One region of the Lysinibacillus sp. GW823-FHT06C08 genome, then DNA from elsewhere that is predicted to be linked to it. Evidence: riboswitches for the same ligand, from Rfam matches in the RefSeq annotation. Region 1 holds a riboswitch; the other holds the start of a gene.

Region 1 (5,348 bases):
GATATTCGGTTTTAATGTAGCAAATGCATGGTGGCATTGGATCATTATTGTATCTATTATCGCTGTTGATTTTCACTTCTTATCGAAGGCTTGTGAAAAACTCCCTACGGGTACTGTCTACGCAATTTTCGCTGGAGCAGGTGCAATTGGTACTACTTTAATGGATATTTTTATTTTCAATGGTGATTTTAATGCAATTAAAGGGATATTCATGGTTATTTTAGTATTGGGCGTTATTGGCCTAAAATTGGCGGATAATCCATCGAAGGATACTAGTACGACAAAAGGAGTGGATGCATAATGGGCTGGGTATTCGTTATATTAGCAGCAGTGGCGGAAATAGTCGGTGTCATTGGTTTACGCTTTTATAGTCAACATAAAACCGTACGAAATTTATTATTATACGTCGGAGGCTTTGGTTTATCCTTTGCACTTTTATATGCTTCCTTCAACTATTTACAACTAAGCATCGCCTATGTTGTTTGGGTTGGTATTGGAACTGTAGGTGCCGTGCTGGTCAATATTATGTTCTTTGGGGAATCTAAAAACCTTGCACGAATCATCAGCATCATTGCGATTATCATTGGAGTTGCAGGTTTAAAAGCGGTATCTTAATAGTAGATGACAAAGGGCGCCCTCTTATATGAAGGAGCGCCCTTTTTTATTAGATGGTGTTGAATGATCGTGGCAAACTAAATAGGGTTGCCCCCTCTTGCGAATTGTTCAGGGACATATGTAAGATACGGCTTACCCGTCAGTGAATGTGTTTGAATATCAGCAAATACTCCAAATACTTCTCGCAACAATGATGGTGTAAGTACTTCTTCTGGTGTACCATGGCAAACAATGCGTCCGCGCTGTAAAACATAAATTTGGTCACAGTACATAGCAGCGATATTCAAGTCATGGAGAGCGGCTACTACTGTTAGATGCAAAGTTTGAATTAAGTCCATCAGTTGAAGTTGATGTTGAATATCTAAATGATTTGTTGGTTCATCTAATATAAGGACCTGTGCTTGCTGAGCGAGTGCTCTTGCCACCATAACACGCTTCTTCTCCCCACCGGAAAGTGAGCTAAAGCTTCGTTTCGCTAGGTGCAATATGCCCGTTTGCTTCAAAGCATCTTTTACAATTTGAAAATCTTGCTCCTGATCAAGCTCTAATAGCTTTTTATGTGGAGTCCTTCCCATACTGACTAAATCATGAACAGTAAAGTCAAATAATACGGGTGTTTCTTGACTAACAACGGCTAAATTTTTAGCAATGGCTTTACTAGATTGCTTTAAAATATCTTGTTCATTTAACAAGACTGTCCCACTTTCTGGCTTTAGGAGACGATACATATTTTTAAGCAATGTCGACTTCCCACTACCATTGGGGCCAATTAACCCGACAAATTGCTTTTCCTTTATTTTTACACTTACCTCATGAAGTATTCGCTGATCGTAAATGGAGAATGATACTTGTTTTGCTTCTAATGTCATGGAAGTTAATCTCCTTCACCGAAAGAATAATTATTACGACGGAGTAACCAAATGAAAAACGGCCCCCCACAAAAGGCTGTAATAATACCGATTGGCATTTCCTGTGGAGCAATAATAATTCGAGCTAATGCATCTGCCCAAACTAAGAAAATCCCTCCCAATAAAGCACTGACTGGTATTACATATTTATAGTTAGAACCGACAATTAATCGTACTATATGCGGAATGATTAATCCCACAAATCCGATAGAACCGCTCACTGCTACAAGTACCCCCGTTAAAAGTGAGACAAGTAAAATGAGCTGTATGCGAAATTGTTGAAGATTCACTCCTAACGTTACCGCCGCCTCTTCCCCAAGTAATAGCAAATTTAAATTTCGATAGAATAGCCATAAAAGCCCGAACACAATGAAAAAGATGGAGGCGGGAATAATAATATTATTCCATTTTGCTCCAGCTAAGCTGCCTAACATCCAAAACATAACGGACTTTAAAGCTCCCTCTTGCTTCGACATCATTAATATAAAATTAGAAATGGCCGTTAATATAAAGGAAACCGCCATCCCTGCCAATAGCAAGCGAAAAATCGAGACACGGCCACCTACGCGCGATAAGAAAAACACTAACCCAATTGCGAGCAAAGACCCTATAAAGGCTGATACAGAAAGTGCGTAGATACCTAAAAATGAAAAAGCACCTAAAATAATTACTGAAGTTGCTCCAACTGCTGCTCCTGAAGAAATTCCTAAAATATATGGGTCTGCAATGGAATTTCGTACAAGTGCTTGAATCGCTGCCCCTGCAATGGCTAAACCCGCTCCTACAATAGCGGCAAGGATGACACGGGGTACTCTTATTTGCCAAATAATGATTTCCTGTGAGCGACTCCAATCTTGCTCTATTGAGTGTTGTATAAAGGGTAATTTCGAAAGAATTACTTTCCATACATATAATGGCGTCACCGAAACAGATCCAACCATTACAGCAAGTGTCATGGATACGATTAATACTAAAAGAAGCACTAAAGAAAATAACATAAATTTTTTATTCATTCATTAAACTCCTACTAAGATGATGAATGAAGCAATTAAATATACTTTCGCATAATGTAGGTCAGATGATCTTACTTCAGTTGGCACTCAATAAAAAAAGGCATTTCATGCAAAAATACGCACAAAAATACCCTCGAATAAACAAAGTCAGAAAATCCAGCTATTGTCCGTAATTGCTTGCATCCTCGTGGGCATTACAGGTATTACTTATTGGCAGGTCTCCTGACTTCGATTCATCATCCTATAAATAGCCTTCCCATTTTTAACAGTGGCAAATAAACATGATAGGACTCCTCGTTACAGTTGCGGGACAGCGTCGGACTTCCACCGACTTCCCTTTTAAGTGACATTGTTTAAAATGTCACACCAATAGTATGTAAAGTTAAAAAATTATGACGATTCTATCATACATTTTTATATATAGTTAGTCTACAAGGAATTTCCAACACACTTAAGTTAACCTACACTTATAATTAAGTTGACACATTTGTTTTAGTTTTTTACACTAACGATAAATACTTTGAAATTAGAGGTGAAGTCATGTCAACAGTATCAGAACAAAGTCATCCAAAATTAAAGACGGTAGATATTGCCTATATCGGAATATTTTCTACCCTCATGATGATCGGTGCCAATATAACTTCCTTTGTGCCCTTTATGACAGTGGGAGGAGTGCCGATTACTCTACAAACCTTTTTTGCCATTTTAGCCGGACTTATTTTGGGTAGTAGGAAGGGAGCGCTTGCCTGCACAGTCTATATGTGTATTGGATTAGCAGGAGCACCTGTCTTTGCTCGCTTTGGTGGAGGATTCAGTCAACTATTAAGCCCTACATTTGGATTCATTATCACCTTTATTTTAGCAGCATATGTTGCCGGTTTAATGGTAGAGCGAAGTGGTACAAAGAAAAGCTATATGCTAGCCGCATTCATCGCAACTGCTATCAATTATTTAGTAGGTACAAACTGGATGTTTATTGCGTATAAACTATGGGCCAGTGCGCCAGAGGATTTTTCCTATAAATTAGCGTGGCTCTGGATGATTCCCCCACTCCCAAAAGATATTGTTTTAGCTATTTTCGCTGGTATTTTAGCGTACCGACTACAAAAAACATTGAAAATCATGCCCATTCAATAGCGCTTCCATCCACTTCTTTAGTCAATAGACTAAAGAAGTTTTTTGTAATAATTAATGTCCATCATTTCTGCATATTTGTTTGTTACAGTAAGGGCAAATAGAAAGGAGGATCTCATATGACATTCAAGCAAAGATGGTCAGGTGGACTATTATCAGCAGTTGCTTTACTTACTTTATCCGCTTGTTCTGAAGATAAAACGGAGCCTTCCTCAACTTCAGATAATACTCCTGAGACTGAGCAACAAACAGAAATGGATCACTCCTCAATGAACCATTCTAGCTCAGCAGAAGTACCGGCTACATTAAGAAAAGCTGAAGATCCAGCATTTCCGGTTGGAAGTACCGCTATGATTACAGATGGGCATATGGAGGGGATGAAGGGTGCTGAAGCGACGATTGTTGGTGCCTATAAAACTACAGCCTATATCATTTCTTATGATCCAACATCAGGTGGCAAACGTGTAGAGAATCATAAATGGATTATCCATGAGGAATTAATGGATGTAGGGGAAGCACCACTGTCCCCTGATACAGAGGTAAAAACGACTGCTACTCATATGGAAGGCATGAAAAAAGCAACCGTCCGCATTAAAGAAGCCGTACCAACCACAGTTTATATGGTTGATTACACTTCAACCACGAATGGTGAAGCAGTGAAAAATCATAAATGGGTAACAGAAGATGAGTTAACAGCGCAATAATCCGAACAACCTCTTCCAATATATTTGGCAGAGGTTGTTTTCTAGTTTTTATGTTCTAAAGGCTTTCGATCCGCAAACTTCTGCCATTTATAGCCGATTCCCCAAACAGTTTGCAAGTAATCATCAGCAGGAAATCCACTTTTCCTTAATTTTTCTCGTAAATTACGGACATGGGAATCGATAGTGCGATCCTCAATGGATACATGATAACCCCAAACTGTGTTAATAAGATGTTCTCTTGAAAACACTTTATTTTGATAATCTAGAAATAAGGACATCATGGAAAATTCTTTTGGTGTTAATGGGATTGCCTCTTGTTGATAATATAATTCAAAGGATTCTTTATCTAAGCGTAAACCCTCAAAGACAACCACCTTGTCTTCTATCTTGGTTCTCCTTAATACAGCATGTATACGTGCTAATAGCTCTTCCTCATCAAAAGGCTTTAATATATAATCATCTGCCCCAATGTTTAAACCTTTTACAATATCCGAATGCTCTCCTTTAGCCGTAAGCATGATGATAGGTACATGCCAAAACTTCCTGATTTCTTCACACACTTGAAACCCATCCATTTCTGGCATCATAATATCCAAAAGAACTAAATCCACATGCTCTTCCTCTAGATAAATGAGCGCATCTTGAATGGAAGACATTGCTCTACATTGAAAACCGGGCTCTAAGTAAAGAGTCAATAAATCTAACATTCTTGGTTCATCGTCTATGCATAAAATGGTTTTCATCCGCTTCTACTCCTTTAAACGATAATTCAAAAACAGTCCCTTTATTTAGTTCACTTTTAACCGTCACTTCTCCCCCATGAGCCTGTACGAGTTCCTTGACAATGGCAAGTCCTAATCCGGTACCACCTAACGCACGACTTCTAGATTTTTCTACGCGGTAAAAGCGCTCAAAAATAAACGGTAAATCCTTGTTGGGAATCCCTCTCCCTGTATCTCGTATTATAATCGTTA
Region 2 (5,348 bases), on a different contig from region 1:
GATGATTTTTGCATGCGCTGTGCTTGTCGCATTTCTTCGCGCATAATTTGACGTAATTCAGAATCACTTAAATCTTGTTCTTCAATTGTAGCAACAGGATCTTTCCTTTTAGCAAATATTTTTTTAATCTTCGCCATATTCATACCCTGTTCTAAGTAGTCTTTAATTTCAAGCAATGTGTCGACGTCATTTAATGAAAACATTCGACGGTTGCCTTCTGTTCGGTGCGGCTCAATTAAATGGTGTTCTTCATAATAACGAATTTGTCGTGCCGAGAGCTCAGTTAATTGCATTACAATACTCATTGATAATAACGGCATAGTTCGTCTAATTTCACGACTCATTTAAGTCCTCCTCCAATACCCGCTTATCATATAACGAAATTTTTTCACTGTCAACCAACCATGTTAGGTTTCCTAACATGGTTGGCACTATTTTTTTCAATCCGAGAGAAAATTGTAAAAAACTATTCAAATTTACGGTTTGTCCATTTCCTCCTCTCTATTTTTGAATAGCTTGTACCGCACTACAAATGGCAAATTTTACATGCTCATATGTTAGTCCACCCTGTATAAAGGCTGTAAAAGGCGGACGTATTGGACCATCTGCTGTAAGCTCTATGCTAGAGCCTTGAATAAATGTTCCCGCTGCCATAATGACATCATCTTCATAGCCTGGCATATAGGCTGGTTCTGGTGCGTAATGAGCATTAATTGGCGAGTTGGCTTGTATTTCCCTACAAAAGGCGATCATTTGCTGTGCGGTTTGGAAAGAAACCGATTGTATTAAATCTGTCCGATGTGCCTGGTAACTTGGAGATGTATTCATCCCGATTTCCTCCAGCATAGCAGCCGTAAAAATGGCACCCTTTAACGCTTGTGATACAACATGTGGAGCTAGGAAAAATCCTTGATAAAAATCACCTAATGTATTTAATGTCGCTCCTGCTTCTGCCCCAATCCCTGGTGATGTCATCCGGTACGCACATTTCTCCACTAAATCTGCTCTGCCTGCAATATAGCCTCCAATTTTCGCTAATCCTCCACCAGGATTTTTAATGAGGGAGCCTGCCATTAAATCAGCACCAATCTCTGTAGGCTCTTGCTTTTCTACAAATTCACCATAGCAATTATCAACAAAAATAATGGCCTCCGGTGCTAACTTACGAATGTTTGCACACATATCAGCAATTTCTGCAATAGAAAAGGATGGACGTGTTGCATAGCCTTTTGATCGTTGAATGGCAATCATTTTCGTCTTTGCTGTTATGGCCCCTTTCACACCGGCCCAATCGATGGTTTGATTATCCAGTAAATCAACATGTGAATAACCGATTTGATAATCTTTCAGGGAACCTGTATCTTTGTCACCACCATCGACAATGGATTGTAACGTATCATATGGCTGACCAGAAATATACAGCAGCTCATCACCAGGACGTAGCACACCGAATAGACTAAGCGTAATTGCATGTGTCCCTGAAATAATCTGCGGTCGAACAATGGCAGCCTCAGCTCCAAACACCTCGGCATAGACACGCTCTAAATTATCGCGTCCCTCATCGTCATAGCCATAGCCATTGGATGGGTGTAAATGATAATCACTAACTTGATGTTTTCGAAATGCCGCTAGCACTTTTTGCTGGTTATAAAACGCCATCTCTTCCACCTTAGCATGAAAAGGTCTCACTCTCTCTTCTATTGTTGCCGCTAAAGATAGCGTCGATGCTGATAAATTAGATGTAAACGTCATTCTTTTTCTTCTCCATTTCACAATTGTCATGCATATCATTCCGTAAACTTGAATCTAAATGGACCTCGATTATGCTAGAATTCCCTAATCGTCTACTTGTAATGAACGCTTATAACAGATGTTTTTCTTTATTTCATTAACATCTTATCAATTTGTATAGGTACCTGTAAAACTTGCCTATTGTTTCTCAGCGAAATTTACGCTAAGCTAATGTGCGGACTTATTTCAAGAAGAGTATTTAATGATGGATTTTGGCTATTAAATTCATAGATTTTGTTACTTACAGGATCTTTCTGCTTTAGGAATGAGATTCATTTATTTATAGAAGGGGTGAAAGGGATGGCTTGGGAAGTTTTTAGTATTATTGGTACAATTGCCTTTGCTATTTCTGGGGCAATTATTGCAATGGAAGAGGAATACGATTTATTCGGTGTTTATATACTCGGTATCGTCACTGCTTTTGGTGGAGGGGCTATCCGAAATTTACTTATCGGGCTACCTGTCACAACATTATGGGGACAGGATATGATGTTTCAAATTGCACTTGCAGCAATTACCATATTTTTTATTTTCCCTCATCATTTGATTCAACACTGGCATCGTTGGGGCAATTTCACAGATGCAATTGGCTTATCAGCATTTGCTATTCAAGGCGCACTCTACGCTGTAAAGCTGGATATGCCGATTAGTGCTGTCATTGTAGCTGCGGTCTTAACAGGGTCAGGTGGTGGAATCGTGCGTGACTTATTAGCTAGACGAAAACCACTTGTTCTTCGTGACGAAGTCTATGGTGTTTGGGCTGCTCTCGCAGGGCTTGTTATTGGATTTGATATTTTTACAGGAGACATTTTCCTTTATATGTTATTTGCGGTAATTACAGCATTACGTATTCTTTCCTATATGATGAAATGGCGTTTACCTTTGCGAAGGTTGAATCGGGCATAGAGTCTATCATTGATTAAATAAGCGCAAATTGTTCCTTAACTATTTGCGCTTAATTGTTTTTCGGTAACTATTTAGCCAAAAGATTCATTGCTTCTTCCAGTGTCACCATATTTTTCATCATTGAGCAAGCAGCATCTAATAGAGGAAAGGCTAGTGTTGCACCGGAACCTTCTCCTAGCCGCATATTCATGTTTAGCATGGGTTCCACTCCTAGTAATTCAGCGGCAATTTTAGCCCCTGGCTCCTCCGATGCATGAGAAGGTATAATAAAGTCCTTTACTTTTGGTTCAATTTGATAAGCAATAAGCGCAGCAATAGTTGAAATAAATCCATCAATCACAACAGGTTTTCGGTAACTTGCGGCTGCAAGGATGATACCAGCCATAGCCCCAATCTCTAGCCCTCCAACTTTAGCTAGAACATCAATGATATCGTTAGGATTGGGCTTGTTGAGCGTAATTGCTTTTTCAATGACCTCTGCTTTATGAGCAATTCCTCCTTGACCAACACCTGCTCCAAACCCTGTTATTTCAATTGAGTCATAGCCAGTCAAAACAGCTAAAATCGCAGTACTCGGCGTTGTATTACCGATGCCCATCTCTCCTGTTCCAAGTAGATTGGCTCCTTTTATAATTTCATCTGTTGCCACACGAATCCCCACTTCAATAGATTGAATGGCCTCCTCTCTAGACATAGCAGGGCCTTGTGCCATATTATCTGTACCATATTTTACTTTATGAACGATTACGCCCGCATTGAGTGGAAGATCATCCTTTACTCCAACATCTACCGTTACAACCTTCGTATTCGTCACACTTGCAATCGCACAAACACCCGTACCTCCTTTTGGAAAATTTAATGTTTGAAATAAAGTAACATCTTGTGGGTTCGTCGTCACACCTTCCTTACAAACTCCATGATCTGCTGCACAGACAATCATCACCTTTTGATCAATCACCGGATATAATTGTCCTGTAATCCCAGAAAGTTGCACAGCAATGGATTCTAATTTACCTAGGCTACCTGGCGGCTTACATAGAATATCTATTCGCTTCCTTGCTTGCTCCCTACTATTTTTATTAGCGCCTTGAATGTTTTGAATTGTGTCATGTAATAATTGCATTGTCATTTCTCCTCTCGTTCTTCATGAAGACAAAATAAAAAGCCTGTAGTTTATTGTCATGACAAATAAACTACAGACTTTTCCATCATCTATATCCACTTAAAGCAAATAGGCAGGTCTCCTGGCTTAAGTTCAACATTTCATAGTACCTTCCCAGCAATGAGCTAGTGGTCTTCACTATTAAACTCCCTTTTACAGTGGCGGGTCCGCTAAAGCTTTTCACTTTATTCCCTATTCTCCCTTAATGGGCACCTAATGCTTGTATTAAACTACTTTTAATCTACGACAGCATATTTCTTCTGTCAATATTTAAATGCGATACTCGTATGCCTATTCTTTTTCTAGCTCGCTTAGCAATGTTGACCCTAATAATAGGACCGCTCCTATTATTTGTAGATGCGTCATTTTTTCTCCAATAATCATCGTTGAAATGACTAATGATGTTAGTGGAGCTATATAGCTAAGTATGGCTATACTTTGCCCTTTCAGCTTTGACATGCCCCAAAAGAACAATAAAAATCCAACCCCTGCATGGACAATACCTAATGTCATTAATAATAGGACTGACTTAAAACTGAGTGTCATAACCTGAAACCCTGTTGTCCCAAGTATATAAAAACAAAGGAAAAAAGCTGCTAAAGATAGTTGAATAATTGTATTTTCCGGTTCTTTTAAGCCACATATACATTTATTTGTAAATGTTAGAGCTGTATAAAAGCATGCGGCGATAAGACTGTAGACAATGCCAATAAAATGTTTACTGTCTCCAGTGCCTTGACTTTGGACAATCAAAAATAGGCCAAAAATGGCCACACAGACATACAGTATTTTTCTGCTAACTAGCTTCTCTTTTAAGACTATTGGAGATAAACAGATTACTAGTACTGGTGCAAAATAATAGCTGAGTGCAGCATTAGCAATTGTTGTTTCTTAGCCTGAAATAAGAAAATCCAATTCCCACATAAGGCAACACTAGAAAGTATTAATCTCCACTTATTTTTGAGAATACTTCTTTTCGTTAAACTTTCCTTTATATAAATAAAAATCACTATCAAAAAACAAGCACCAATCAAACTCATCCAAAAAGCGATTTCACTTGAAAACAAAGGGATATACTTGGCAAAAACACCAACTGCGCCAAAAATAATCATGGATAATACAAACGCTAATTTTCCGCTCATTACAATTCCTACTTTCTACGTATAAGCATTAACCTACACAGTAGAATCTATTGAAAATGAGCAAACTGTTATTGTATGCCTTGACAGTAGATTCTACTGTCAAGACATTGTTGGGGGTGCTATTGAACGAAACATACAAAATCCCTCCTTCACCGATATAATTGTAACATATTTCTGAAAATTATAGAGTACGATTTATAGATAAAGGGAAAAGGAATCGCTAATTACTTCATAGGTATGGATAAAATTTTCTTTTAAGGAGGAGTTAGAATGAATGCAAGAGAATTAAGAAACGCTATTGCAGAGACTTGTGAAAATTATGATAGTCATTACGCTCAGTTAGTGAA

The links. A riboswitch is a leader RNA that binds a small molecule or an ion and turns the genes downstream of it on or off. The one in region 1 is predicted to bind cobalamin.
Region 2: another riboswitch for cobalamin. It lies ahead of cobT (nicotinate-nucleotide--dimethylbenzimidazole phosphoribosyltransferase); the one in region 1 lies ahead of AC1Q6O_RS21565 (FecCD family ABC transporter permease).

The regions. Positions count from the first base shown of each region.
Region 1 covers NZ_JBXAHN010000014.1:16,965-22,312, reverse strand. The annotation lists gene AC1Q6O_RS21580 (DMT family transporter) at 1-301, shown strand, start outside; gene AC1Q6O_RS21575 (DMT family transporter) at 301-615, shown strand; gene AC1Q6O_RS21570 (ABC transporter ATP-binding protein) at 693-1,484, opposite strand; gene AC1Q6O_RS21565 (FecCD family ABC transporter permease) at 1,490-2,536, opposite strand; cobalamin riboswitch at 2,732-2,922, opposite strand; gene AC1Q6O_RS21560 (biotin transporter BioY) at 3,077-3,673, shown strand; gene AC1Q6O_RS21555 (YdhK family protein) at 3,790-4,374, shown strand; gene AC1Q6O_RS21550 (response regulator transcription factor) at 4,416-5,117, opposite strand; gene AC1Q6O_RS21545 (sensor histidine kinase) at 5,089-5,348, opposite strand, start outside.
Region 2 covers NZ_JBXAHN010000001.1:928,792-934,139, reverse strand. The annotation lists gene AC1Q6O_RS04305 (MerR family transcriptional regulator) at 1-344, opposite strand, end outside; gene AC1Q6O_RS04300 (methionine gamma-lyase family protein) at 502-1,752, opposite strand; gene AC1Q6O_RS04295 (trimeric intracellular cation channel family protein) at 2,092-2,697, shown strand; gene cobT (nicotinate-nucleotide--dimethylbenzimidazole phosphoribosyltransferase) at 2,765-3,820, opposite strand; cobalamin riboswitch at 3,915-4,091, opposite strand; gene AC1Q6O_RS04285 (DMT family transporter) at 4,151-4,633, opposite strand; gene AC1Q6O_RS04280 (hypothetical protein) at 4,699-5,001, opposite strand; gene AC1Q6O_RS04275 (hypothetical protein) at 5,272-5,348, shown strand, end outside.